2 regions of the Bifidobacterium sp. UTCIF-38 genome follow, and region 1 is predicted to be linked to the other one. Evidence: riboswitches for the same ligand, from Rfam matches in the RefSeq annotation. Region 1 holds a riboswitch; the other holds the start of a gene.
The links. A riboswitch is a leader RNA that binds a small molecule or an ion and turns the genes downstream of it on or off. The one in region 1 is predicted to bind FMN.
Positions count from the first base shown of each region.

Region 2: linked by a shared signal. The riboswitch ahead of BW11_RS04675 (ECF transporter S component) and the one ahead of ribD (bifunctional diaminohydroxyphosphoribosylaminopyrimidine deaminase/5-amino-6-(5-phosphoribosylamino)uracil reductase RibD) in region 1 are both predicted to bind FMN.

Region 1 is NZ_JFAL01000024.1:52,435-68,265, reverse strand. Features, by position in the region: gene prmC (peptide chain release factor N(5)-glutamine methyltransferase) at 1-834, opposite strand, end outside; gene prfA (peptide chain release factor 1) at 977-2,065, opposite strand; gene rpmE (50S ribosomal protein L31) at 2,222-2,434, opposite strand; tRNA gene BW11_RS08830 (tRNA-Ile) at 2,573-2,646, opposite strand; gene BW11_RS08825 (hypothetical protein) at 3,035-3,460, shown strand; gene BW11_RS08820 (hypothetical protein) at 3,598-4,287, opposite strand; gene BW11_RS08815 (hypothetical protein) at 4,653-5,162, shown strand; gene BW11_RS08810 (ROK family glucokinase) at 5,411-6,361, shown strand; gene BW11_RS08805 (glycosyltransferase family 1 protein) at 6,522-7,820, shown strand; tRNA gene BW11_RS08800 (tRNA-Asp) at 7,882-7,958, opposite strand; gene BW11_RS08795 (ABC transporter permease subunit) at 8,084-8,923, opposite strand; gene BW11_RS08790 (ABC transporter permease subunit) at 9,036-9,899, opposite strand; gene BW11_RS08785 (ABC transporter ATP-binding protein) at 9,896-10,828, opposite strand; gene BW11_RS08780 (MDR family MFS transporter) at 11,056-12,498, shown strand; gene BW11_RS08775 (DUF1684 domain-containing protein) at 12,526-13,431, opposite strand; FMN riboswitch at 13,661-13,787, shown strand; gene ribD (bifunctional diaminohydroxyphosphoribosylaminopyrimidine deaminase/5-amino-6-(5-phosphoribosylamino)uracil reductase RibD) at 13,972-15,087, shown strand; gene BW11_RS08765 (riboflavin synthase) at 15,068-15,742, shown strand; gene ribB (3,4-dihydroxy-2-butanone-4-phosphate synthase) at 15,780-15,831, shown strand, end outside.
Region 2 is NZ_JFAL01000010.1:504-14,176, reverse strand. Features, by position in the region: gene BW11_RS04720 (histidinol-phosphate transaminase) at 1-1,040, shown strand, start outside; gene hisB (imidazoleglycerol-phosphate dehydratase HisB) at 1,109-1,711, shown strand; gene BW11_RS04710 (hypothetical protein) at 1,711-2,463, shown strand; gene hisH (imidazole glycerol phosphate synthase subunit HisH) at 2,516-3,160, shown strand; gene priA (bifunctional 1-(5-phosphoribosyl)-5-((5-phosphoribosylamino)methylideneamino)imidazole-4-carboxamide isomerase/phosphoribosylanthranilate isomerase PriA) at 3,194-3,919, shown strand; gene BW11_RS04695 (DUF2252 domain-containing protein) at 3,933-5,390, opposite strand; gene glnA (type I glutamate--ammonia ligase) at 5,463-6,800, shown strand; gene BW11_RS04685 (MFS transporter) at 6,812-8,098, shown strand; gene BW11_RS04680 (energy-coupling factor transporter ATPase) at 8,108-10,600, opposite strand; gene BW11_RS04675 (ECF transporter S component) at 10,626-11,225, opposite strand; FMN riboswitch at 11,233-11,388, opposite strand; gene BW11_RS04670 (nitroreductase family protein) at 11,498-12,280, opposite strand; gene ppgK (polyphosphate--glucose phosphotransferase) at 12,370-13,140, shown strand; partial or broken gene BW11_RS04660 (pyridoxal phosphate-dependent aminotransferase) at 13,324-13,673, shown strand, end outside.

The DNA.
Region 1 (15,831 bases):
GCGCCCCTCGGTGAAGCCGTTGGCGCGCGCGAAGGCGACGAGCCGATCGCCCTGCGAGATGTCGTGCTCCATGACGAGCGCGCCACCTGCGTGCAGCAGTCCGGCCGCGCGCAGGATGATCCGCTCGGGGATGAGCACGCCGTCCGCCGACCCACCGTACAGAGCCATGTCCGGATCGAAGTCGCGCACCTCGGGCTGTTCCGGCACCTGATCGAGCGGCACGTACGGCGGGTTGGTGATGACGATGTCGACGGTGCCGTCGAGCTGCGGCAGCGTCAGCGGGCTGGTCGCGTCGCCGCGTTCCAGATGGTAGTTGCCGGCGACCGACGGGTACGCCCGCGCGACGCGCACATGATTGCGCTCGGTCCACGCATACGCCTCGGCCGACAGTTCGACGGCCCACACCTCGGCGCCGGGAACCTCGCTTGCGACGGCGAGCCCGATCGCGCCGGACCCTGCACACAGGTCGACGACGCGCGGATGGTACATGCCCTGCCGCGTGATCCAGTCCAATCCCGCCTGCACTACGGTCTCGGTCTCCGGACGGGGAATGAACACTCCCGGCCCGACCGCGAGATCGAGATACCTGAACGGCGCGTGGCCCACGATATGCTGCAGCGGCTCGCGCTTCGCCCGCCTCGCGACCATCGCATCGAACCGCGCGGCGTCGAAGGCGAGGTCATCGCCCATCAGCAGCGCCTTGTCGACATCGCGCAGCTCAATGCCGTCACCGGCCGCCTCGGCCATCAGCAGCTTCGCATCATGTTCCGGCGTCTCGATCCCCGCCGCTCGCAACACAGCCGCAGCGGCCTTCACCACCTCATTCAGGGACACAAAACCTCTCTCCCCTGTCAAAAACGCAACTTGAAATACGAACGAGGTGTGGTGCGGCTTATACGGTGCTCGACCGTAGGCTTGGCCGAACGGCCTTGAGTGTGTCGAGCACCGTATAAGCCGCACCACACCGGTCAAGCGATCACTGCTGCTTGGCGAGACGTTCGGCCTCGTCGGCCTGAATGTCCGAGTCGATGACCGCCTGCAGATCCCCGTCGAGCACCTGATCGAGGTTGTACGCCTTGTAGTTCGTACGATGATCGACGATGCGGTTCTCCGGGAAGTTGTACGTGCGGATGCGTTCGGACCGGTCGAGCGAGCGCACCTGGGAGTGACGCATGTCGGCGGCCTCGGCGGCCTCCTGCTCGTGCTTCATCGCGAGCAGTCGCGATTTGAGCACGCGCAGTGCGGAGGCGCGGTTCTGGATCTGCGACTTCTCGTCCTGCATGCTCACGACGATGCCGGTGGGGATGTGCGTCATGCGCACGGCGGAGTACGTGGTGTTCACGGACTGGCCGCCGGGGCCGGAGCTCATGAAGATGTCGATCTTCAGGTCCTTGGGATCGATCTCGATCTCGTCGTCGTCCTCGTCGGCCTCCGGGAAGACGATCACGCCGGCCGCGGATGTCTGGATGCGCCCCTGCGATTCGGTGACGGGGATGCGCTGGACGCGATGGACGCCGCCCTCGTACTTGAGCGATGCCCACACGCCGTCCTCGGGGGCGGGCGTGCCCTTGGCGCGGATGGCGACCTGCACGTCCTTGACGCCGCCGAGCTCGGTGCCGTTCTCGGACTGGATGGTGACGGTCCAACCGCGCTTTTCGGCGTATCGGGTGTACATGCGCAGCAGGTCGCCGGCGAACAGCGCGGCCTCTTCGCCGCCGGTGCCGGCCTTGATCTCCATGATGACGTCACGCGCGTCGTCGGGATCACGCGGGATCAGCGCGGTGCGCAGCTTCTCCTCGGCCTGGGGCAGTTCGGCTTCGAGTCGCTTGGCCTCCTCGGCGAAGTCGGGGTCGTCGTCGGCCATCTCACGCGCGGCCTCGAGATCGTCACGGATGCCGAGATACCTCTGGTATGCGGAGACGATGGCGCCGAGTTCGGCGTGGCGCCGTCCGAGCTTGCGCATCTTGTCCGGGTCCGTCACCACTTCGGGGCTGGCCATCTGCTCCTCGATGGACCTGTACTCCTCCAGCGCGGTCGCCGCCGCGGGGAACTGTTCGTCTGCCATGCAGCCTTCCTTACCGTCCTGCCGTGTTGCCTGTGATTGTCGTTTCGGGTCGCATCCCGCCGCGGATGACGGCGAATGCGGAGAAGATATGAAAAAGCCAGCCCCGGCCGGTTCGCGCGGATGCGCGCCGGACCTGATGGGCTGGCGTGAAGTATGCTACTTGGTCCTCTTGCCGTAGCGCTTCTCGAAGCGGGCGACGCGGCCGCCGGTGTCGAGAATCTTCTGCTTGCCGGTGTAGAACGGGTGGCACTTCGAGCACACGTCAACCGTCATGTGGTCACCGTTGTAGGTGGAACGGGTGACGAAGGTGTTGCCGCACGAGCACAGGACCTCGACGGCATGGTAATCGGGATGAATACCCTGCTTCATAATGTCTCCTAAGGAATTCAGGTGACCCGGGTCGCCATGCCCCTCTGGCTGGCGTGAACCGGAACCTACGGAATACTAGACGAATGCACCGACAACACGCCGGCACAGTGCCTCCGGCGGCACGATGCCCCCGCACGGTGCCCCCGCTGGGACTTGAACCCAGGACCCACACCTTATAAGGGTGCTGCTCTAACCGACTGAGCTACGGGGGCGGACGCACATATTCTACCGAGGGCCGGGACGGAGAAACACGGCAGGCGCCCGAACGCCACGGCATCACGACACGCCGGACTGGCACATCGGATCACACACAAATGTTCGTTTCGACCTCAAAACTATCAAGCTCACTGTTCATTTGAGCGGGAATATGAACAGAAACTCAACCTGACGAACAATACCAACCAAACTGGTTACCTAAGGGTTAACGAGACAGAAAATCGCACCACTTCACCGATTTGAAACATTTCGCAGTGCTATTCTTAGGTCTCGGACGTTCACCTGAACGCCTGTTGCAGCCAATCGATAACGTCATAGACGTACATAACGCGCTATCAGAATCGAACATTTTGCCTGTTCGATTTCTCGTAGGAAGGGAACATCATGGCAGAGGACAATAAGAAGGTCATCACCGTCAACTTCGATATGTTCGACAAGACCCCGGAGGAGAAGACCGCCGAGGCCAACAAGGTCGCCAAGTCGTTCGGCATCAGCGACGAGGCGATCGCCGAAGTCGAGGACTACAAGGCCAAGCTCACCCGCTACGACGCCTGGGATCTGCCGTTCATGGGCTACGTGAACGACGACGGCTACGGCTACGCCTACGTGCCGGATGCGGCCATCGTGCGTGAGCCCTACTGGGACGCCCACAAGGCGTTCCTCGCGCTGCCGGAGGACGTGCAGACCGCGTTCGCGATCCGCATGCTGTTCACCCACCGTCCGGTTGACCGCTACGGCGCCAGCATGTTCCTGCACTACCAGCGCGGCTTCCAGGTGAACTTCGTGGGTGAGGGCGCCAACAAGTACTGATCGGCACCCATCCAGCGAAGCGCAGTGAGGGCGATGCATCTGCAATCGCCCTATAGACGGAGGGCTTCGCGGTCGACGTTGACCGCGAAGCCCTCACTGTTCTCCATGGAGCGGACGCGCCAGACCCGATGACGGGATCACCAGCGCATGTCCTTCAGATCAAGCTTGAGATGCGGGTCACACCCGAACAGCAATCGCACCAGATCGATGAACTTCGGGTCCCACGTACGCAGGCATGAGGCCAGATGCAGGCGGAATCGCGCGGAATCGGGCTTTCGGGCCTGGAACAGCGGGTCGCCGACCATACGCCATGCGCCGCGCACGCGGGCGATGCGCACCACCACGGCCCCGCCCTTGGCGCCGTCGAACGCCGCGGCCGTCGCGAAGTCGCGCACGCCGTATATGCCGCCGTTGATCACGTCCTCCAGCACGATCCGTGATTCGGCGGCGTTCGCCTCCCGCACCCAGAACCATGAGGCGAAGTTCGTCCGCGACGTCTCGCACAGCTCCGCGTAGCCGCGCTCCCCCACGGTCTCGTTCTCGTCACGCGCGTAGGCGGAGGCCACCGCGAACGGCGTCAGACCGAGCTGATCGAGGTGATAGTCGAAGGTGAACCACTGGTCGAACGCGTCCTCCATCCTCTGATGGAACTCCTCGCTGCGCGTGCGGAACGGATTGAGGTTCACCTGGATGAAGAACTCGCGTCTCGCGTCATCATAGGATTCCGGATCGGCCCGTCGGAACATGCTCGCCACATGAAACGCGGGGATGGAGGCGGGGGCTCCCCAATCGTCGCGCTCGCACATCGTCGTCTCGCTCATCGTCATGATCGTTTCCTTCCCCTGTGAAGGCTTGTGGGAGAACGCCATCGTTCTCCTCGTGCATGCCACATTAGGAGGTATCCGACAGGGGAACAAACGTCGGCACGAAACCTGTGGATACGGTGGACGACGCGGTGGATAACCGGAACGCACGTCACTCGCCGGCCAGCTGCCCGATCCGCCCAGCATGCGTACATATATATGAAATTGTTATCAAACCGTTAGCGTTAACCACATTGCGGAATGTACCATGTGGTTGATCATCCTACGGACTCGAATCACCTACGGCAATACAGCCGCAAGGCACGACCGAAGACACGAGTTGGGGTATATCGGCAACAGACATCGGAGCATCGAAAGGGCGGCAGACAATGACGTTCACCAAGGAGCAGATCACGTATCTCGAATCGCTTCCGGCGGTCGAGCACGTGACCGCGACCCGCATCACCTACACCGACGCATTCAAGACGCAGTGTCTGGAACGCTACATTCAGGGCGACAGCCCGACAGGCCTGTTCCGAGAGGCGGGACTCGATCCCAAGATCGTCGGATACAAGCGCATCGAACGCAGCTTCGCCCGCTGGCGCGACCTTCACGATGTGCCGGCGTACCCACGCACGCCCGGTCTTGATGGCCGCGGTCTCGACAGCCGCGGCGGGATGCGCCCGATCCGCACCGACGCGAACACGAACACGGACACGATCGATGCGACGGACGCGATGAACGCCATGGATATTCTGGACGCCACGCAATACACCCCGACGAATGCGTCCGAAGCGACAGCTCCGGATCCGCGCGACCTGCTCATCGCCCGGCAGCTGCATCGCATCGACGAGCTCGAGCGCGAACTGGCGGAGCTGCTCCACGTCAGGGCAGCGTGATCGTCACGCAATACATCGAATGGACCCGCTAAGTGGCAACGTTTGCAATGTAAACGTACGTCAATCAGCGCCGCCCTCCCCTGCCAATCCCCGTCGATCAGGCTTTTCCATAAGTGAACGGCTGGTGACATTTGACGCAAATCATGCGTAGACACTGGCGAAACATGCCGAAAGGTCACTCGCAATCACCCGGTATCACTACACTTTCACAAGTGAAACAGCCTAATGGAGCAATCAAAGGAGAAGCGATGACCACGTTGGCAATCGATATCGGAGGAACGAAGATCGCCGCGGCCGTGTGCGACGCAAACGATAGCATCATCCAGCGCTGGAGGGTTCCCACGCCGATGGACGCCGATGCCATCAACCAGCACATCGCCGACATCTACCATCAGGCCGTCGCCTCGGGCCACGACGACATCGAGGCCATCGGCATCTCGGCGGCCGGCAACGTCGGAGCGGATCGCAAGACCATCACGATCGCCGCGAACATCCCCGCGTGGATCAACTACGATCTGTCCGAGCACGTCGGGGCGCTCATCGACCACGCCGTGCCGGTCATCGTCGAGAACGACGCCAACTGCGCCGGTTGGGGCGAATACGTGCACGGCGCCGGCCAGGGCAGCCGCAACATGGTGGCGCTGACCGTCGGCACCGGTCTCGGCGGCGCGATCGTCATCGACGGCCATCTCTACCGCGGCTCCTTCGGCATGGCCGCCGAGCTCGGCCACCTGCCCATGGTGCCGGATGGCGACACCTGCGGCTGCGGCCTGCGCGGCTGCGCCGAGCGCTACACGTCCGGCAGCGCGCTGGAGCACTTCGCGAAGTCGGCCGTGCGCCGCCGTCCGCAGGACGCCAAGCGCCTGCTGGAGCTGTGCGGCGGCGACGTCAACAAGCTGGAGGGGCCGATGGTCTCCCAGGCGGCGCAGGAGGGCGACGTGCTCGGCCTGTACGCGTTCGGTAAGATCGGCGAGTGGCTGGGCCGCACGATGGCCGCCGTCTCCGCGGTGCTGGACCCGGACCTGTTCGTCATCGGCGGCGGCGTGGTGGCCGTCGGCGACATCCTGCTCGATCCGGCCCGCTACAACTACGCGCGTTTCCTTGAGGGCAGCGCCTACCGCGGCCACGCCAAGATCGTCGCGGCGACCGCCGGACAGGACGCCGGTCTGATCGGCGCGGCGAACCTCGCCCTGCACTGACCGCACGCGATCGATCCCACGCAAACGATCATGGAATCCGTCCCGCTACGTACCGGATTACGTAACGGGACGGACCACCACATGAACAGACCGCAACATGGGCGTGAACACCGTCGTTCCACCCGCGCGGAGAGGCGATACGGCTTTTAGACTGGGGTTCGTGACCGTCATAGACACCGCACCGCATCCGTTATCGAGCATTCAACCCCCTACGCACCAGACCGCGTATGAGGAGCGCAAGCTTTCGGTACTCGTCGTCAGCGAATCGTCGCTGGAACAGACCAATGGTGTCTCCGGAAGCGTGAAGCATATTCTCGACCGCTTCTGCGAACGCGGGTTCGACGCCCACGTCATCAGCCCGCAGCCCGCTCCCGACGACGGCGAATACGACGGCTACAACGTGGACACGACCCCGTCATGGCCGATTCAGAACTTCAACGTGGCCGTACCGACGAAGACGTCGGTGATACGCCTCATCAAGGAACTGCCCCGCCCGGACGTCATCCACGTGGCCGCGCCAATATCGAAGCTCGGACATGCGGCGCTGATCGCCGGCGAGGAGATGGGCGTGCCGACGGTGGCGATCTACCAGACCGACGTGGCCCAGTACGCTCGGCGGTTCGTCCGCGAGGCGCTGGACGGCGTCGTCGACGGCGTCATGCCGAAGCACACCGGGTGGCTACGCAAGGTCAGCAAGGCCTCGGGCGAAAGCGCGGAGCAGATCGTGGGCGCACGCATCGCCCAGATGCACAACATGGCGACGCTGACGCTCGCCCCCACGACGCAGGCCGCCGAACGGCTCGAATCGTTCGGCGTTGCCCCGGACCTCATCCGGCAGTGGGGCCGCGGCGTCGATTCGTGGCTGTTCAATCCGCGGCGCCGGGAACGCGCCGAGGTGCGTCAGCTGCACGACAAGTGGAGCGGCGGCACGGCCCTACCGGTCATCGGATACGTCGGCCGACTCGCCCCGGAGAAGCAGGTCGAACGCCTTGCGGCGCTGGACGGGCTCGGCATGCGTCTGGTCATCGTGGGCGGAGGCCCTTGCGAGGAGGAGTTGCAGGAGCTCCTGCCGCACGCGGTGTTCACCGGCATGCTGCACGGCGATGAGCTGGCCGACGCATACGCCGCGCTGGACGTGTTCGTGCATACGGGGGCCGAGGAGACGTTCGGACAGACCATTCAGGAGGCGATGGCCAGCGGTTTGCCGGTCGTGGCTCCGGCCGCCGGAGGACCGCTCGATCTCGTGTCGGACGGCAGAACCGGCCTGCTGTTCGATCCCGACGACGAGGAGGATCTACGTTCGTGCGTGGAGCGACTGATCGAGGATCCCACGTTGCGCGAGACCATGGGATTCAACGGACTTGCGGCCGTCAAGAGCCGCACGTGGCCCGCGTTGGTCGATCAGCTCATCGGCTACTATCGACTCGCCGCCGAACTGCAGATGGCGCACGCGGCGTGATTCGCCGCTGATCCGAACCGGATACGAAAACGGGCTTCCGAATCATTCGGAAGCCCGTTGCTGGCGACCCCGGCCGGACTTGAACCGGTGACCTCCGCCGTGACAGGGCGGCGCTCTAACCAACTGAGCTACGGGGCCGTGTGTTTCTCACTCTCGTGAGGCACGAGTGGATATATTACACACTTTTTCATGATCGCAAAACTCGGCGTGTCGCACTGGAATCCACACTTCGGTCCGCACATCCGGCGCATCGACCAGCACGATCAGCGCACGGCCAGATCGCGCGTGGCGAACAGACGGTACGCGGCCGCAAACCCGACCACGACGATCAGCACTGCCAGCACGGCGAACGGCACGGGCATCCGCCCGTCGATCACCTCACGCGGCGTGGAGTAGCGGAACGGGGAGAGAACCCGCGCCACGACCGACGCATCATGATCGGAGAACATGTCGAAGACGACGCCGGCACCGTAGGCCACGACCACCGAGGCGTTGCCGATGGACGCCCCCTGCTCCGGGCGCGGGCACGCCGCGGACGCGCAGGCCCCGATCGCGCCGAAGACCAGCATCATGACGAACAGCCAGACGGAGAACCGCCAGATCACCGTGGCGGCCGTAGCGTCATTGAGCCCGGGCACATCGCCCAGCAGTCGCAGGCACAGCAGCGACGAGATGCAGTTGACGGCGACGAACGCGATCGCATCCGTCAATGCCGCCATGAGTTTCGCGCTCAGAATCGTGGTACGCGAGACGGGCCGCACGAACAGGAACTCGTAGGTCCCATCCGTCATCTCGCGCGACACCGCGTTGCGGGCGAGCGCGACCGTGTAGACGGCCGCCATGATGCCGGTGTAGAACTCGATCACCGCGTAGTATCCGGCGAACGTGGACATGTCAAGGTCAGAGATGCCCATGACGGCGAGCGCGACCTTTGGGAAGGCGTCGGTGAGTTTGCGCACGGCGTCGGCGTCACCGCCAGCGATGCCCTCGAACTTCATCACGCCGGCTATGTTGAACAGGATGATCACCACGCTCCAGATCAGCCAGACCTTCATGTTGGCCTTCAGTTCGCGCGCGATCATGGCGAACAGCGTCTTCATCATGACGCCCTTCCTTCCTCTTCCCATGGTCATCGAACGCGATCGACCGGTCCGCAGCGCAGCCACTGCCTGCCGTCGATGATGATGCGGTTATGGTCAATGCGAATGTGGTCGTTCATGCTCGCGGATCCTCCTTCGTCGGCAGCGAACCGAACCCTGCGGATACGTACATGATGGCGCCGGCGATCAGACAGACGAGAACCGTCACGGCGAACAGAGCCACATAGCCCGCCTCGTAACGTCCGTGGTCGAGCGCTTCGGACACGTTGAACCAGGTGAACGGGGCGATGATGCGGTACTTGTCCTCGCCGGTCATCTCGGGCAGGCAGACGAGCATGAATCCGAGTATGCCGAATGCGGTCGCGATGCCGGACACGCTGCGGATGCGTCTTAGCAGCACCGCCGTCAGCGCTCCGATGGCAAGGAACAGCAGCCCCACACCGAACAATGACGAGGCGGCGAGCAGTAGGCGCGGCAGGGCGATGGACGTCGCGGTGGGGTCGTCGCCGAACCGGGTGTAGGTCAGCGCCACCGAGGCGAGGAATGCCAGTCCGGCGACGATGACGAGCGTGAGCCCGGCCGCGAGCTTGGCCAGATAGATGGCGATTCGCGATATCGGCATGACGAAGAGGAAGTCGGCGTCCTTGGCTCGCTTCTCACGGCCGAAGATCGCCAATCCCCATGCGCAGGCCATGATCGCCATGGTCAGCATGAGGTAGAGCGAGCTGAACCGGTAGAAGCCTCCGAAGGAGAATACGTCGTCGTTGACGCCGAACAGTGCGGCGAACTGCGGCGGGAATCCGTCGATCACCTGTTCGACGCTCGATTTGGAGTCGCGGTAGATCGGATAGGCACCGGCAAGCAGCAGGATGGTGACGATGAGGAGAGTCGCCACGCCGATGAGGAACGAACGAAGCTGGGACTTCAGCTCGAAGGCGTAGACGTGCAGTGCGGGCGCGCCTACCATGGGCGCGCTCATCGGCCCGGCTCCGACTGGTAGTAGTGCATGAACACTTCCTCCAACGTCGGTTCGGCGATCTCCACATCCGTGAGCCTCATGCCGGCGAGCGCCGCGATGAGCGCGTTGCAGTCGCCCTCGTAGAGGAACGTGGCGGTATTCGCCTCCCCGTCTTCCCCTCCCGCTTTCAGCGACCTGACGCCGGGCGTGGATTCGAGCGCGTGCACCGCGGACGCGCAATCGTCTCCCAGTGCGAGCGTCACGCGCTTGACCGCGGACCGACGCATGTCGGCCACGCTGCGGACCGCGACGATGCGTCCTTCGCGGATGATGGCGACGCGGTCGCAGATGCGCTGCACCTCGGAGAGGATGTGCGAGGAGAACAGGACGGTGGCGCCGCGGGCGTTCTCCTCACGGATGAGGTCGAAGAACGCGCGCTGGACGAGCGGGTCGAGGCCGCTGGTCGGCTCGTCGAGGATGATGAGCTTCGGCGAATGCATGAGTCCCTGCACGATGCCGACCTTCTTGCGGTTGCCGAGTGACATGTCCTCGACCTTCTGATCGAGGTTCAGTCCGAGCCGCTTGGACAGCTCACGGATGCGCGCCGAGCAGTCCGTGCGGTAGAAGCCGGCCGCGTACTTGAGCAGGTCGCGGGCGCGCATGCCGTCGTAGTAGAACACCTCGCTGGGCAGGTATCCCACCTGTTCGAGGATGCGCGTGCGATCCTTCTCGCAATCGAGTCCGAGGATGGACGCCTCGCCGCTCGTCCTGCGGATGAGCCCCAGCAGCGTGCGGATCGTCGTCGACTTGCCGGCGCCGTTCGGCCCGATGAAGCCGAAGATCTCGCCCTGCCGCACGGTGAGGTTCACATCCTCGATGCCCCGCGCCCTGCCGTATCGTTTGGTCAGATGACGTGTGGAAATCGCAGGGACGTCGTTCGTTGTGGTCATTGCCTCTCCTCGAGATGCCGCCGCCTTCTCCTGCGATACAGGATAGGAGCACGCCGCTGACCTGTCATGCCTTCCTTACGGAATCCTTATGGCGTTCGTATCGCGCACGCAAAACAACGTCCCCCGGACGCGATGAGCCTACAATGTCATGCGGTTCAACCTCACGGATCACACAACATATGTGGCAGCCCCGCCGGCAGGTACGCCAGATGAAGGATGAAGCACCCATGAACACGACCTCCACAACCCCCCAATCCCGCGACGCAGCAGCACCGTCCAACGCGCACCCCAACACGGGGGCGATGATCATCACGCTGATGATCGGCTCGTTCGCCGCAGTGCTCAACCAGACGCTGATGATCTCCGCTCTGCCCACGTTGATGCGCGAGTTCGACGTGCCCAACAGCACCGTGCAGTGGCTCACCACCGGGTTCATGCTCACCAACGGCATCATGATCCCGATCACCGCGTTTCTCATCGAGACCTTCACGACGCGCCAGCTGTTCGGCTACGCGATGGGCACGTTCTTCGCCGGATCGCTGGCCTGTGCACTGGCACCGAGCTTCGCACTGCTGATGGCCGGACGCATTCTGCAGGCGTGCGGCGCGGGCGTGCTCATGACGCTGCTGCAGACGGTGCTGTTCCGCGTCTACCCGCCCGAACGCCGCGGCCAAGCGATGGGCATGTTCGGCATGGTCATCGCGTTCGCCCCCGCGCTCGGCCCCACCGTCTCCGGGCTGCTGGTCGAATGGCTCAGCTGGCGTTGGATGTTCGCGATCCTCGTCGCGATCGCCGGATGCGTGCTGATCGCCGCATGGTTCACCGTGTACAACGTGGGCGAGCCGACGAGACCGCACATCGACGTCCTGTCCGCGGTGCTCTCCACGCTCGGTTTCGGCGGTGTGCTGTTCGGCTTCTCCGACGCGGGCAAGGCCGGATGGGCCAGCGTGACGGTATTGGTTTCGTTGGCGGTCGGCGTCGTGGGATTGACGCTGCTCATCGTCCGTCAGTTCAGGCTCGAACAGCCGATGCTCGACTTCCGCATCTTCACGATTCCGATGTTCTCGCTGTGCCTGACCGTGTCGGTGATCGGATTCGCCTCGTTCATCGGCATCGAAAACGTGCTGCCGCTGTATCTGCAGAACGACCTCGGCGTCAACGCGCTCGAATCCGGTCTGATCATGATGCCCGGCGGCATTGTGATGGGCCTGCTCAACCCGGTGGCCGGCCGTCTGTACGACCGCATCGGCGGACGCCCGATCGCCCTGATCGGCTTCACTCTGCTCACCGCCGCGGCCGCGATGCTCGCCACGATGAACGAGCACACGCCGGTGTGGCAGCCCGCGCTCTACTTCACGGTGCTGCTGGCCGGCTCCGCGTTCAGTTCGATGCCGCTGGTCACCGCCGCGCTGAATCAATTGCCCGGTCAGCGCATCCCCCACGGCACCGCGATGAACAACACGATGCGTCAGACCTCCGGCGCGATGGCCATCGCCCTGCTCATCACCATCATGAACACGCATGCCGCAAGCGCCGCCGCGGACGGCATGGACGAGGCCGCCGCCTCCGCCTTCGGCATGCGCGCCTCGTTCCGCGACGTGGCGATCGTGTGCGCGATCTGCCTCGTCGCATCCCTGTTCATCCGCGACCGCGGCCGCCGGGCCGAGTGAGAGCCGCTGACGGACGCCGCCGGTCTCTCAGTGGCGTTCTCCGGCGGTGACGGGGACGGTCACGGTGTTCTCGGCCGGGGCCAATGGGCAGGTGCAGTAGGGCGAGAACGCGCACGGCGGATTGAAGGCGCGGTTGAAGTCGAGCAGCACGTCCGACGCGCCGCCGTCGGTGCCGTCGGCATTCGCGGCGACCGTCGCGTTGAGGAACCGGCCGCTGCCGTAGGTGGTGTCGCCGTTGGTGGGATCACGGAAGATGATGAACAGTTCGCGGGCGCCGTCCTTCACGCCGCCGTCGAACGCGATGAGACGCTGTTCGACGCCCTGCGCCTCGAAGCGCACCACGCCGATGGCCTCAAGCGTGCTCGTCAGCCATTCGACGCGGGTGCTCACCACCGTGTCCTGCGACTCGCCGTACGGCTCGAACCGACCCTCGATCCGCCACGCCGGATCGAAGTCATAGACCGGGATGCCCGTGAAATCACGGCGGAACGGCGATTCGGGGTCCCGCACGCGGATGCCGAACCGGCCGCCGCGCTCGATCACCGCGGCGCGGATCTGCCCGGCTTCGACGTACGATCCGTTCGCCGTGGCGTCGCTCGGCACACGCACGGAGCCGGTGATCGGGGTGCGATCGCCCCTGGCATCCACCAGCGTCAGCGCGTTGGACTGGTCGCCAGCACTGTCGGCACCCCTGCCGCTTTCCACGGACGGCTGCGGCGTGAACATGACCTCGCCATCCTGTAACAGCCATTCGCCATTGATGCCCGGAATGACGGCCCTGAATCCGCCGAGCGCCTGCAGCCAGTACAGTCCGGTCTGGGACAGCCATCCGTACGGCGCACACAGCCCCTCCTCACGTTGACGCCTCCATGCCAGCCAATCGGCACGTTCGATGGATTCATCGGGCTGTTCGATCGTCGTGGAATCGGTCATCATATGCTCCTTTTCGATGTTTCGAGGTATCGGAGTCCAGCTTCCCTCGCCGACCCCTCCTGTCCCACGACCATACCTGCTGAGATTATGCCGACGGCGAGCGCCGCGCCGGCAAACCGTTATATCACGGCGAATCGCCGTATCAAGCCGATGCACGGCTATTCCACATTCCGAGACGACCCCGGTCCGGAAGGCGGTCGCCTGTATAGTCGTGCCCTGATAAATCAATATGCATCTTCAGGGCAGGGTGAAATTCCCGATCGGCGGTACAGTCCGCTAGCCTCGCGAGTGATCGCGCGGCCGAACCGGTGAGATTCCGGTACCGACAGTCATAGTCTGGATGGAAGAAGTTTGCGGAAGACATGCGAATGTCGGCCGACGTTCGCGCGTACTCTCATGATCGACGCCCTGAAATCCAATGGATTTCAGGGTTTTTGCGTTTCAGGAGGGTCGCGCGGACGTCTTGCGGCAGGCGAGCCCATGTCCTCCCCCATGAAACACACCCCTGGACATGCCCTATCGAGCAAGGAAAGGGGACTCATGGACGATAGGGACTTCATGTCCGTGGCGTTGCGCCACGCGCGGCTCGGAGCGGGCAGGGTCAACCCGAATCCGATGGTGGGCGCCGTCATCGTGCGCGATGGCGAGATCATCGCCACCGGTCATCATGATCATTTCGGCGGCTGGCATGCCGAACGCGCCGCGCTTGAGGCCGCGAAACGGGCGGGCGTCGACGTTCGCGGCGCCACCATCTACGTCACGTTGGAGCCCTGCTGCCATACCGGCAAGCAGCCGCCGTGCTCCAAGGCGCTCATCGATGCGGGACTGGCCCGCGTGGTGGTCGGCTCTCCCGATCCGAATCCTCTGGTGGCCGGCAAGGGCGTGCGTCAGCTGCGCGACGCCGGCATCGATGTCGTCGAAGGCGTATTGCGGGACGAGTGCGACCGGCTCAACGAGATCTTCCTTCATTCCATCACCACGCGCACGCCGTTCGTCATGCTCAAATACGCGATGACGCTGGACGGCCGCATCGCCACCTCGACCGGCCTTTCCCGTTGGATCACCGGCGAGGATGCGCGCCATCGCGTGCACGAGGATCGCTGCAGGTTCGCCTCGATCATGGTGGGCGTGGGCACCGTGCTGGCGGACGATCCGCAGCTCACCTGCCGCATCGACGGCGGTCACGATCCGGTGCGCGTGGTGTGCGACACCCATTTGCGCACGCCGATCGACGCGGCGATCGTCGCCACCGCGCGCGAGACGCCGACGATCATCGCCACGGCGGTCGACGACGAGCAACGTACGCTCCCCTACCGTGAGGCCGGATGCGAGATCCTTCGCGTGGACGCTGACGACGACAACCACGTGAGCGTCGCCGGGATCGTGAGGGCACTCGGCGAGCGCGGATTGGACAGCGTGATGATCGAGGGCGGCGGAACGCTGGCGTGGTCGGCGCTGCGGGATCATGTGGTGTCCAAGGTGAGCGCCTACGTCGCGCCGAAGCTGTTCGGCGGGCGAAACGCCCCCGGCCCGGTGGGCGGCGAGGGGGTCGAGGCTCCCGATGACGCCTTCCGCATCATCGATCGCACCGTCGCCACGGTGGGCAGCGACATCGTCATCGAAGGAGGCGTCGAGTATGTTCACGGGAATCGTTGAGGATCTGGGCATGGTCGTGCGATTGGATCGTGGCGCCGATTTCGCGCATCTGACCGTCGACTCGCCGGTGGTGGTGACCGATCGGACGATCATCGGCGAAAGCATCGCCGTCAACGGCGTATGCCTGACCGTGACGGCCGTACATGGCACGGCGTTCACCGCGGACGTGATGCACGAGACGCTGCGCCGCTCCTCCCTCGGGACCTTACGGCGCGGCGACCATGTCGACGTGGAACGCGCGATGCCCGCCGACGGCCGCTTCTCCGGACACATCGTCTCCGGGCACATCGACGGCACCGGCGCGGTCGAGTCGATCATGCCCGACGGCATCGCGAAGGTCTATACGATCCGCGCGCCATACGAGCTCATGCGGTTCATCGCCGAGAAGGGGTCGATCGCCGTCGAGGGCATCAGTCTGACGGTGACGACCGTCACGGAGACCGCGTTCGGCGTCTCCCTCATCCCGCACACCGCCTCGAATACGGTGCTTGCCGAACGCGGAGTCGGCGACATCGTCAATCTCGAAACCGATCCGATCGCGAAATACGTCGACCGACTACTCGCACTGCCGTCGCGCGATGGCGACGCCAACAGGGGAGGTTCCGGCGGATCCGGGGCGATCACCGAGAACTTCCTCATCGAGCACGGCTTCTGACATGCACACGAACCTCTTCACGGACAAAGGACACAATATGACTTCATTGAACACCGATCACACGAACATCGATCAGGTGGCACGCGCGA
Region 2 (13,673 bases), on a different contig from region 1:
ATCCGGCCGTGTGCGACACGATCGCCAGGCGCGTGCGCGAGATCGCGCCGACGCTGAACCGGTACCCGGATCGCGAGCACATCGAACTGCGCAAGGCGTTCTCCGACTACCTCGCGCGCGAATCCGGCACCCGTCTCGATGTCGACGAGCTGTGGGGTGCGAACGGCTCCAACGAGATCATGCTCCAGCTGTTCCAGGCGTTCGGTGGTCCGGGCCGCACCGCGCTCGGCGCCGACCCGACCTACTCGATGTACCCCGAGTACGCGCGCGACACGTTCACCGGCTGGAAGCTCGCCCACCGCAACGAGGACTTCACGCTGAACGTCGAGAAGACCATCGAGGCGATCCACGAGGTCAAGCCGAGTATGGTGCTGCTCACCAGCCCGAACAACCCCACCGGCACGCCGTTGGCGATGGAGGACATCGAACGCATCCTCGCCGCCTGCGAGACCGCTGAAGTCGAGGGCGCCGGCGAGGGCGTGCACCCGATCCTCGTCATCGACGAGGCGTACGTCGAGTTCCGCAAGCCCGGCACGCCAAGCGCCGTGACCCTCATCAAGGACCATCCGAACCTCGCCGTCTCGAGAACGATGAGCAAGGCGTTCGCCTTCGCGGGCGCGCGCGTCGGCTACCTCGCCGCGAGCAAGGGCATCATCGACTGCGTGCGCATCGTGCGCATGCCGTACCACCTGTCCGCCGTGACGCAGGCCGCCGCGATCGCCGCGTTCGAGCACACCGACGAGCAGCTGAGCCGCGTCGAGCACCTGCGCGAGACCCGTGAGGCCACCGCCGAGTGGCTCAAGGCCCAGACCTACAAGGGCGAACCGCTCGAAGTTGCCGAATCCGGCTCCAACTTCCTGCTGTTCGGCGGTCATTTCGACGACCGCGAGGCGATCTTCGACGAACTGCTCAAGCGCGGCGTGCTGATCCGCGTCGTCGGCCCCGACGGCTGGCTGCGCGTGTGCATGGGCACCGACGAGGAGATGGCCCGCTTCCGCGAGGCGCTCGTCGAGTCGATGCGTCTCGTCGAGGCCCGCTAAGAGCCGTCTGAACCCAGTCGATAATAATCGATCAATCGATACCCAATCGATAAAGGAGCGTAAGCATCATGGCGCGCACCGCGCACATCGTTCGCGAGACCAGCGAATCGCACATCGACCTCGAGCTGAACCTCGACGGCACCGGACAGACCGACATCGACACCTCCGTGCCGTTCTACAATCACATGATGAACGCGCTCGGCAAGCATTCGCTCATCGATCTGAAGATCCACGCGCACGGCGACACCGACATCGACGTGCACCACACCGTGGAGGACACGGCCATCGTCTTCGGCGAGGCGCTGAAGCAGGCGCTCGGCGATAAGCGCGGCATCCGCCGGTTCGCCGACGCCACCGTGCCGCTCGACGAGGCGCTCGCCAAGGCCGTCGTCGACATCTCCGGACGCCCGTACGTGGTGTGCTCCGGCGAGCCGGAGGGCTTCGAATACTGCATGATCGGCGGGCATTTCACCGGTTCGCTCGTGCGTCACGTCATGGAGTCGATCGCCCTGCACGCCGGCATCTGCCTGCACCTGCAGGTGCTCGCCGGCCGCGACCCGCACCACATCGCCGAAGCCGAGTTCAAGGCGCTGGCACGCGCACTGCGGTTCGCCATCGAACCGGACCCGCGCATCGAGGGGCTGATCCCGAGCACGAAGGGAAGCCTGTGATGGCGGACGACTTCGACGACGACAAGGATCGCTCCGGCCGGGATTCCGACCCGGGCGATTCGCATCTGACCGACGAGGACATCGCCAAGGCACTGGAGGGATTCGAGAAGGAGTTCGCCGACGAGGAGACCTCCGACATGTCCGACGTGGACGACCTCGACCCGCATCCGGACTCGGGCGTCGATGACCTGTCCGACGATCTCGACATCGACATCCCGGACGACGCCTCGTCGATCGACCCGTCGTTCGGCTTCGAGGATGCGCTCGACGGTCTGCTCGGCAACAAGGCCAAGATGGCGGCGCTGGTCACGCGCATCGCGTCCGCGCCGCTGCTCGCCGCGTTCTGCCAGCTGTCCGACATCTCCGCAGACTGCGTCGGCTCGAATCAGGGCGCGATCGCGGTCCTGCGCAATCTCGACGGCGACGGCCCCGAGGCCGCGGCCCGCGACATCACCACCGTGGTCGGCGGCATGAGCGTCGTGCTCGGCGTCAACCGCGCCGACAAGCTCGAGGTCTCGATCTACGCGGGCGGCAAGGCGGGGGAGACCCTCGCCCCGCCGATCCTGTTCAACTCGACGCCGCGATTCGTCGAGGACCTGATGCTCGGCATCACCACCGTCGCCCAGCTCAAGACGCAGGGCTTCGAGGTGGTCGACTCCGGCAGCCTCGATCACGAGTCCGCGATGAAGGTGATCGCCGAGCACACGCGGTTCGGCCGCGGAGGCGCCACGCGCGGGTCGAGCATCGACTGACCCGCATCACACTGATCACACTGATCACACTGTAAGTACCTAAGGGGGATCAATGACCACTGCGGTCGTGTTCGACTATGGATTCGGCAACGTGCGCTCCATGGTGCGCGCCCTTGCGCGCCTCGGCGTCGACACCTCACTCACCTCCGACTACCGGCAGGCTCTCGAGGCCGACGGTCTCGTCGTGCCGGGAGTCGGCGCGTTCGCCGCGTGCATGGAGGGCCTGAAGAAGGTCGGCGGCGACCGTGTGATCACGGATCGCCTGCGCGCTGGCCGCGCCGTGCTCGGCGTGTGCGTCGGCGAGCAGGTGCTCTTCGAGCTCGGTCACGAGCATGGCGAGGAGGCCCACGGCGTCGGACTGATCGGCGGCAGCGTCGATCCGCTGGACGCCGACGTCGTGCCCCATATGGGATGGGACACGGTCGAGGCCGCCGACGGCTCCGCGCTGCTCAAGGGCGTGGAGGACGAGCGCTTCTACTTCGTCCACTCCTACGCGGCGCTCGACGCGAAGGCGAAGAACCTGAGCGAGTTCCAGATCGAACTGCCCGACGAGCAGCGCGTCACGTGGTGCACGTACGGCCGCAGCCGCTTCGTCGCCGCCTACGAGCGCGGACCCCTGTTCGCCACGCAGTTCCACCCGGAGAAGTCCGGCGACGCCGGCGCTCAGCTGCTCGAAAACTGGATCGCCACGTTCTAACGGGCGGACACCTATCTACGAAAGGTTATTGACATGTCGTTGACTCTGCTTCCCGCCGTCGATGTGCGCGATGGCAAGGCCGTGCGCCTGCGTCAGGGCGAATCCGGTTCCGAAACCGACTACGGCTCCCCGCTCGAAGCGGCCCGCACGTGGGTCGAATCCGGCGCCGAATGGATCCACCTGGTCGACCTGGACGCCGCGTTCGGCACCGGCGACAACCGCGCCCAGCTGCGCGAGATCGTCCACGAGCTCGGCGACCGCGTCAACATCGAGATGTCCGGCGGCGTGCGTGACGACGCCTCGCTCGACGCCGCCCTCGAGGCCGGCGCGGCCCGTGTGAACATCGGCACCGCGGCGCTCGAGAACCCCGAGTGGACGCGCAAGGCGATCGCCAAGTACGGCGACCGCGTGGCCGTCGGCCTCGACGTGCGCGGCCACACGCTCGCCGCTCGCGGCTGGACCCGTGAGGGCGGCGACCTGTTCGAGACGATGAAGATGCTCGACGACGCCGGCTGCTCCCGCTACGTCGTCACCGACGTGGCCCGCGACGGCATGATGAGCGGACCGAACCTCGACCTGCTGCGTGAGGTCGCTGAACGCACCGATGCCAAGGTCACCGCCTCCGGCGGCATCGCCAAGCTCGACGACCTGCGCAACATCCGCACGCTCGCCGACCTTGGCGTCGACTCCGCCATTCTCGGCAAGTCGCTCTACGCCCGCGCCTTCACTCTCGAGGAGGCGCTGGAGGTCGCCCGCTGAGCGGCACCGTCCGCTAGGCGCAGGGCAGCTCGCCCTTCTTGATCATGCGCTTGAACACGGCGTAGTCCTCGTCGTTCTGTTCGGCGTAGCTCACCGCGAACGAGGCGATCGCCCGGTCGAAGTCGTCCGAGCCGCCCAGATAGTTCGCGATCGCGATCGAATCGCCCGTCCTCGCGTGCGCGTGCGCCAGACACCACGCGCACATGCGGGACAGGTCGGACAGGGCGGTCGCGTTGAGGTTGTCGATGTCGATCGACCCCTTGCCGTTCCACAGCTGGCGCACGTAGTAGTCGCGCTTCCTGCCGTCCTCGGCGAGGAAACTGGTCCAGCCGAGCAGCACGTCTGCGGTCGACTGGATCAGCTTCTGGCCCTGCACCACGCGCTCGCCGTGCGTCGTGTACGGGGAGGCGCCGCAGTAGTGCTCGAGCACCGAATACGTGGCCTCCTTCATCTGGATCATCATCGGATCGTCGATGTCGCGAGCGATCCACACGCTCGCCCACGCGCGCTGGCCGACCGATCCGACGCCCACCACCTTGCGTGCGCTGTCCTGATAGCGGAAGTGGTCGAACACCCAGCGGCGATCCTCGTACAGGGAGTGACGGTAGTTGTCGAACAGGGTGTCGAGACGCGCCTGCAGCGCCTCCGGATCGGCATAGCTCGTCAGCTCGTTGATCGGCACCAGTTCCGGCGGATTGGACTTGAAGCGCAGCTTGCCGTCCTTGAGCCTGCACAGTTTCGCGGCGGCCGCGTCATTGTCCTTGAGCAGCGCCTTCATCGCGGCCTCGCGCAGCGTGCGGTTGCGCTTGCCGCCCTCGTTCGTCTCGAAGCGGTCGAGCGTCTCCTCGACGTCGAGATGCTCGTACCATGCGTCGAGGTAATCCATTTCGGAGAACTGCTTGATGCATTCTCGGTACGTCTGCACGCACTTGAGGACCGCCGCGCGCACGTCCTTCTCCTTGAGCCTGTTCGCGCGTCCGCAGATCTCCACCGACACCGCGAGACGCTTCAGATCCCACTCCCACGGGCCGATCGCGGTCTCGTCGAAGTCGTTGATGTCGAACACGAGTCGCGCCGAGGGGGAGCGGAAGATGCCGAAGTTGCCGATGTGCGCGTCGCCGACGCACTGCACCGGGATGCCGCTGACCGGCGTGGTGGCGAGGTCGTTGGTCATGATGAGCACGGTGCCGCGGTAGAAGGTGAAGGGGCTCACGCTCATGCGCTTGTATCTCAGCGGGATCAGATCGGGCACTCGGATCGCCGACTGCTCCTCCAGCAGCGCGATCGCCTCGCTGCGGTCCGGCCTCACCTGCCAGATGGCGTGCGATTCGAGGGGAGCCTTCGTGCGGGCGGCGATGCCGGCGCGGGAACGCTCGCGGGGATCGTCGGCCTGCCTCCACGACGTGACGTCGACGGGAGGATTGGCGGACGGGGTCAGATGGTCCTGTGCAACTTCGCTAACTTCACTCATAGACCTCTACTCTAGCGCCTTCCGGGCAGGACGAAACAAAGCGATAACACGCGGGTGTGAGGATATGTGGCTATGGATAAGCAGCAAGAGTTCGCCCTGCGCACGGTCGAGGAACGTGACGTGCGCTTCATTCGACTATGGTTCACGGACGTGCTCGGCACCCTGAAGTCCGTGGCCATCGCACCGGCGGAGCTGGAGGCGGCGTTCGAGGAGGGGCTTGGATTCGACGGTTCGGCCATCGAGGGCATGACCCGCGTCTCCGAGGACGACATGATCGTCAAGCCGGACCCGTCCACCTTCCAGATCCTGCCGTGGCGCGGCGGTCCTCAGGGCACCGCCCGCATGTTCTGCGACGTGCTCACCCCGGAGGGAGAGCCCAGCCTCGGCGATCCCCGTCATGTGCTGAAGCGCTCGCTGGCCAAGGCCAAGGAGAAGGGCTTCACGTTCTACGTGCACCCCGAGATGGAGTTCTACCTCTTCGAGCAGCAGACCGACTGGTCCAAGGCCCCGACCCCGATCGACGAGGGCGGCTACTTCGACCACGTGCCGCGCAGCCCCGGCATGGACTTCCGCCGCGCCACCGTGAACATGCTCGAACAGATGGGCATCTCGGTGGAGTACTCGCACCACGAGGCCGGTCCCGGTCAGAACGAGATCGACCTGAGGTACGCGGACGCGTTGACCACGGCCGACAACATCATGACCTTCCGCACCGTCGTCAAGGAGATCTCGCTGGAGCGTGGCATCCACGCCAGCTTCATGCCCAAGCCTCTTGCCGACGCCCCCGGTTCCGGCATGCACACCCACCTGAGCCTGTTCGAGGGCGATGCCAACGCCTTCTACGAGGCCGGTCAGGAGTTCAACATGTCGATCACGGCCCGTCAGTTCGCCGCCGGCATCCTCTACCATGCGGCGGAGATCTGCGCGGTCACCGACCAGTACGTCAACTCGTACAAGCGTCTGTGGGGCGGCAACGAGGCTCCGAGCTACATCTGCTGGGGCCACAACAACCGTTCCGCGCTGCTGCGCATTCCGCAGTACAAGCCCGGCAAGGGCAATTCGGCGCGTATGGAGTTCCGTGCGCTCGACCCGGTCGCCAACCCGTACCTCGCGTACTCCGTGCTGCTGGCCGCCGGCCTCGACGGCATCGAGAAGAAGATGCAGCTCGGCGAGCCGACCAGCGACGACGTGTGGGAGCTGACCGACGAGGAGCGTCAGGCGATGGGCATCGAGCCGCTGCCGCGTTCGCTCGGCGCCGCCCTGAAGATCATGGAGAAGTCAGACTTCGTGGCCGAAGTCCTCGGCGAGCACGCCTTCGAGTACTTCCTGCGCAACAAGCGCCGGGAGTGGGAGGAATACAACCGTCAGGTCACGGCGTACGAGCTGAAGACGTATTTGCCGAAGCTCTGAAGCCCGTGAAGATGACGAATGGTTCCGTGCCTGCGCCGCAGCATGATCCGCATGATCCGCATGATCCGGCACCGATCTCGACCGCAGCGACCAAGGCGACCAAGCCCGATCGCTTCTTCAACCTGCCGGTGACGATCCTCATCCTCGCGAGCTTCATGCTCGGCATGAGCGAGTTCGTCGTCGTCGGCATCCTGCCGGACATCGCGCAGGGGCTCAAGGTCTCCGAGGTCACCGTCGGCAATCTCGTCGCCCTGTTCGCGTTCGTGTACGCGCCGGTCACGCCGCTCGGATCCGCGATCTCCGCGCGATTCCCGCGTTTCGTGACCTACCTGACCCTGATGGGCGTATTCCTCGCCGGCAATCTCCTGTGCGCGCTCGCGCCGAACTATCCGGTGCTGGTCGTCGCCCGCATCATGATCGCGCTCGTCTCCGGAACGCTCGTCGCGATCGCGATGACCTACGCGCCCGACGTGACCACCGAACAATACCGCACCAAGTTCATCGCGTGGGTGTTCTCCGGCTTCTCCATCGCCTCGGTGGTGGGCGTGCCGTTCGGAACGTGGGTGGCGAACACGTTCGGATGGCGCATCACGTTCTTCATCATCACGGGCCTGACCGCCGTGCTTATGGGTCTCATGGCCGCGTTCCTGCCGCGCAACTCGCATCCGGTGACCATCGGATTCCTGCGCCAGTTCCGCCTCTTCTTCGACAAGCGCATCTGGGGCGGCGTGCTCACCGTCGTGTGCGGCGCCGGATCAAGCTACGTGTTCTACACGTATCTGACCCCGATCATGCGCGACGAGATCGGCGTGCCCGAACAGTACGTGAGCGTGGGGCTCGTGCTCTACGGCGTCGCATGCCTGTGGAGCAACCTGTATGGCGGCAGGATCGCCGAACGCGGGCGCGGCGTCGAACCATTGGCACGCACCCGCCCGATCTTCTGCCTGCACGCGATCCTGCTGTGCTCGCTCGCACTCGCCTCGATCGTGCCGCTCTACGGTGCGGTTCTGCTCGTCGCGCTCGGCATGATGATGTACCTGTTCAACTCCGCGTCGCAGGTGCTGTACATGGACGTGGCCGCCGAAGCGCACCCGGGTTCGATGAACCTCGCCGCCTCGCTCAACTCGATGAGCTTCAACATCGGCATCGCCCTCGGCTCGGCGGTCGGCGGACTGGTCAATGACCATCTGGGCCTGACCTGGCTCGGCCCGGTCGGCGCGATCTTCTCGGTCGGCGCGATCGTCATCACGACGCTGCTGCGCCGGGCGATGCCGGCCAAGACTGCCAAGGCGGCGTAGTCGGTCGAATCAGATGGACGGCAGCAGCAGTCCCAGCGTGACCAGCACGGCGATGTAGACCGCCGCGAACGCAAGGAACGCGATGTCGCGGGCCGCGACCTGCATCACACGCCAGTGGGTGCGTCGCGCGCCCTCCTCGTAGCAGCGCGCGTCAAGCGCGAGGGAGAGATTGTCCGCGTGGCGCAGCGTACCGGCGAAGATCGGCACGATTGTGGCGACCATCGCGCGGATGCGTTCGGCGGGGGAGCCGGTTTCGATCGAACCGCCACGCGCCGCCTGCGCGTCCGCGATCGCCTTCGCCTCGTTGCCGAGCGTCGGCAGGAATCGCAACGCCAATGACATGACCAGTGCGATCTCCTGCGTGTGCATGCCGAGGCGACGCAGCGGGGAGAGCAGTGCCCCGAACGCGTCGGTCATCGAGGTGGGCGTGGTCGTTTCGAGGAATACGGCGCCCAGAATGATCACCAGCGCGAAACGGCACGCGTACAGCACGGCCACGGTCACGCCGTCATCGGTGATCGGGATCGGTCCGAGCTGCGCCAGTACGGTTCCCGATCTGACGAAGAAGATGTTGAGCAGACCCGCGACCACGAACAGCGCGAGGAACATGTGCACCGAACGCAGGAGCCGTGCGGGCCGTATACGCGCCGCCGCTACGACCCCGGCGACCACGAGCGCGCCAAGCAGCAGCTGCGCCGGCGTGTTGATCGCGAACGCCGTGAACATCATCGCGAGGAACGACACCATCTTCACCCGCGGGTCGAGCCGCGCGATCAGGGGGAGCGACCGCCGGCCGTCGTTCTGATCGGAGGCTGCGAGGGCCGGGGGATTGCCGTTGTCGTCGTGCGACGGCATGACGACGATCCGATCGGCGATTTCGTGTGCCTCCGCTTCGGAGTGCGTGATGATGAGCGTGGTCACGCCCTGATCATGCAGGGTATGCACCAGCTCATGGATGCGCGCGGTCGCCGCCGTGTCGAGACTCGCGGTCGGCTCGTCCATGACGAGCACGCGAGGCCTGCAGGCGATCACGCCGGCGATCGCCACCAGTCGCTGCTGTCCGCCGGAGAGCTCCAACGGCGATCGATCGGCCAGATGTTCGATATGCAGCAGCTTGAGCGCCCAGTCGACCCGCTCGCTCACCTCGTGCTCATTGAGATGCTGGTTGCGCGGTCCATACGCCACATCCTCGGCCACGGTTTCGGCGAACAGCTGCCGTTCCGGCCGCTGCATCACGAACCCCACGACCTCGCGCAGCCGACGGCGATCCCGGCGCTTGAGCATACGCGGCTTGCGCCCCGCGTTTCCGTTGTTGCCACGCGTGCGGGCCACCGCGATACCCTCAACCGTGATCGACCCCGCATCGGGCTTGTCCAGCGCACAGATCAGTCGAGCCAGCGTCGACTTGCCGGCCCCGTTGCTCCCCATGATCGCCACGGTCTCGCCGTGCGCGACGGTGAGCGAATAGTCACGCAGCACCGCCGGCGAATCCGGAGCATAGGCAAACGAAATCCCCGACACCGAAACCGCAACATCGCCGGAGCGCGCGGAATCCTCGCTGGAACGCACCATTGCGAGCGATTCGAGCGATTCGAGCGATTCGAGCGATTCGAGCGATTCGAGCGAACGGGTGGCGGTGTGCGTGTCTCGACCGTAGGCTTGGCCGAGCGGCCTTGAGCGTGTCGAGACACGCACACCGCCACCCGATGAGCGGTCACCGGAAAAATCGGAAACGGACTCGTCATAGCATTCAGATGAGCGGTCACCGGAAGAGCCGGAATCAAAGACGATTCGCCCCGCGTCAACCCGCACAACACGATTCGCCCGCAAAACCTCGTCACGATGATGCGTCACATGCACGATCGTCGTGCCGGAATCATGCAGCGAATCGAGGATCCGCAGGACCTCCGCGCGCGCCGCCGGATCCAGCATCGCCGTCGGCTCGTCGAGCACGAGCATGCGCGGTCGCATCGCGAGCATGTCGGCGATGGCGATACGCTGCTGCTGGCCGCCGCTCATCCGCGTCGGGTCGGCGGCAGCGTATGCCTCCATGCCGACGTCATGCAGCGAGGCGTCGATCCGTCGTCCGATCTGCTCGCGCGGCACGCCGAGGTTCTCCGGGCCGAAGGCGACGTCGTCCTGCGTGACCGTGGTGACGATCTGATCCTCCGGGTTCTGGAACACCGCGCCGATGCCGCGTCGCGCCGCGCGATACGCGTCCGGATTCGGCGCGAACACGATGCCGGCCGGCGTTTGCGTCCGTCCGAACACATGCCGTCCCAGCAGGGTCACCTCACCAGCGTCCGGCGCGGTGAGCCCGGAGACGAGTCGGGCCAGCGTCGACTTGCCCGATCCGTTCGGACCGGTCAGCGCGACGTATTCCCCGTCTCGGATGACGAGATCCACGCCGTCGAGCGCCCATGTGGCGCCGCCGTCGTAGCTGAATCGGATGCCGGACAGACTCGCCGCGTCTGCGGTGGAGGTGTGGTCATATGAAGTCATACGGTCGGATGGGACGGCCTTCGGATCAGCGGTCCAGCAGGTTCGAGATCGGCTTGTAGATCAGGAACGTGACGACGCCGTGGATCGCGAACTTGAGCAGGTTGAACGGCAGGAGGGCCGGCACGATGAGCGCGGCGACCTGAGCGACGGTCATGTGCGCGTAGATCGGGGTCACGACGAGGTTGCCGAGGATCGCGACGACCAGCGCGACGACGGCGCCGACGATGAGTCCGATCAGCGCGCCCTTGCGGCTGCGGTTCCCGCGATAGATGAACGCGGCCGGCACGGACAGCGCGAGCGCGACGAGCACGGCCATGAGCGTGCCCCACGGATCCATGAACAGGTGGGGCACGAAGCCGAGCACGGAGACGATCGCGGCGGCGGACGGCCCGAAGGCGAAGCCGGCGATCAGGCACACGATGCCGGACGGATCGTACTTGAGCCATGCGATGCCCGGAATGATCGGGAATTCGACGAAGCTCAACGCCATCGCGAGCGCGACGAACAGCGCGTAGACGGCGATGCGGCGCGTGGACCAGCGGCCGGAGTCGGCGACGCCCGTCGCGTGCGAGCCGGTGGCGTGGTCGACGTTGGTCTGGATATGGTTATCAGAAGACGCACTCATGCTGAGTTCCTCGTTTCTTCCATCCGGACTGTAACCGTTGGCTCCGGAATCGCACCGGATCGGCCGCCTTAGGGCGGCTCGCGGGCTTTCCGCATGCTCCCGTTATGAATCCCGGGGTGCGGATTACCGCCAGTAAGGAATTGCACCTTCCCTGAAACTGACAGAACCCTGTATACACGTATGAGCGGATATGCGAAAGCCGACATTCCACTGTGCGGGAATGTCGGCTATAGACGCTGCTTATGGCGCGCTGGCGCGCGGCGAGGCGTGCGTTACCTGTGCAGGAACAGTCCGCCGTCGCCCCACGCCCACTGGCCCTGGCCGGCGCCGATCTGGAAATGGAGTTTCGCGATGCCGAGATCGTTCGCCGCGCAATGCTCGTCGCCCGCCGCCGGGTCGATGCGCGCCGCTGCCGTGCCGTCGGCGGGATTGTAGGAGAAGACGACAGGCTGGCGGTTCATCGCGCTCGGCGCCTTCATCGCCGCTTCGACGCCGGCCCTGAACCACTCGGGTGCGGCCGCGCGTTCCTCGTCGGACATGCCGGCCGTGAACTGCTCGTACGTCTTGGTCGGCCGGTGCGTGCGCTGGTATTCGACGAGCTCGTCGTAGCCGCGCTGCAGACGTTCGAGATGATGCTCCGGGTATCCGATCACGACGGCCAGATACAGCTCCTGATCGCGGGCGATGCGGCAGTGCCTCGCAGCCTCCTCGCGATCCCACGAGCCGCCGACCCACAGGGTGCCCAGTCCTCGCAGCGTCGCCGTCAGCACGACGCGTTCGGCGTAGAAGCCGGCTCGCTCCCTGGCCTCGTCGTCGTCCTTCGGTCCGACGATCGCCAGATAGTTGGCCGCGTTCTTCAGGTGCCCGGATTCGTTCGCCGCCGCGAACACCTTCGGCTGGTCGCGCACGAGCTGGATGTCGAGTCCGGAGATGAGGTTGATCGGGTCGAGCGTCATGCTGAGCTGCCGTGCCACGTCATCATCGATCGGGTCGGCGTCATAGGAGCGAATCGCGGTGCGGATGTTCACCGCGTCGATGAGTTGCGTATGTTCCATGCGACCCATTATCCCACCATCGGGCGCACGGGGGAGTAGGATGCACATATCGGCATATCCCAACGTACAAAGAGGAGAAGAGGTCAACGATGATTGAAACCGCACAGGCATTCGGCGTGGATATCGGCGGCTCCGGCATCAAGGCGGCGCCCGTGAATCTGGAGAAGGGCGAGTTCGCCGAGCCCCGACTCAAGATTCTGACTCCGGAGGTCTCCACCCCGGAGGCGGTCGCCGCGATCGTCAGGCAGCAGCTGGATCACTTCGAGGTTCCGGAGAACGCGCCGGTCGGCATTGCGTTCCCGGCGCCGATCAAGCCCGGCCAGAAGCTCGACTTCATGGCCAATCTCGATCAGTCCTGGGTCGGCGTGGACGTCACCGCCGTGTTCTCCGAGGCGTGCGGTCGCCCGGTCACCGTGGTGAACGACGCCGACGCGGCGGGCCTGGCCGAGCAGCAGTTCGGCGCGGCCAAGGGCAAGGACGGCCTCGTCATCGCCACGACCCTCGGCACCGGCATCGGCACCGCGCTGATCATGGACGGCGTGCTCGTGCCGAACACCGAGCTCGGCCATCTGATCCTCGACGAGGATCACCCGGATGCGGAGCGCTACGCGTCCAGCGCCGTGCGCGAGAACGAGGATCTTGGCTTCAAGAAGTGGGCGAAGCGTCTGACCAAGTACTACGCGCTGCTCGAGAAGTACTTCAACCCGGATCTGTTCGTCATCGGCGGCGGCGTGAGCCGCAAGTCGGAGAAGTTCATCCCGTTCATCGACGTGAAGACTCCGATCGTGCCCGCCGAGCTGCGCAACGAGGCCGGCATCGTCGGCGCCGCCTACTACGCCAGCACCAAGCAGCAGGCCTGATCGTCTGATCATTATCCGTTGCACGCATGCGGCGGTTCCCTCGGGGAAGGCTCCGGCCTTCCGATAGGAGCCGCCGCATGCGCGTTTCCGGCGGCGGTGCATGGCGGTCAAGAAAGGCCGGCAGGCCGACGCCCGTCCGGATCCGGATACCGATGCTGCTCGCAGAGGCGTACAGTGAGGATCATGACCGTTCGTTTCTCCTCACGCGTGGACATCTCCGCGCCCAATCCGATCGCCGCTGCCGAGGCCGATGCCAGGGCCCACGGCGTCGTCCTGGGCAAACTCAACGACTCCAACCCGACCCGGCACGGGCTCGCCCCGGCCGAGGTGCCGGGCGTGTACACCGCCGAACCGCGCGGGCCCCGCACGGCACGCGAGGCGCTGGCGCGGTATCTGAGCGACGCCGGCGATTCCCCTGCCGGCTCCGCCCCCGTCGACCCGGATTCCCTCTACCTGCTGAGCTCCACGTCAGAGGCGTATTCGTGGCTCATCAAGCTCCTGTGCGACGCGGGTGACGCCGTGCTCGCCCCGAA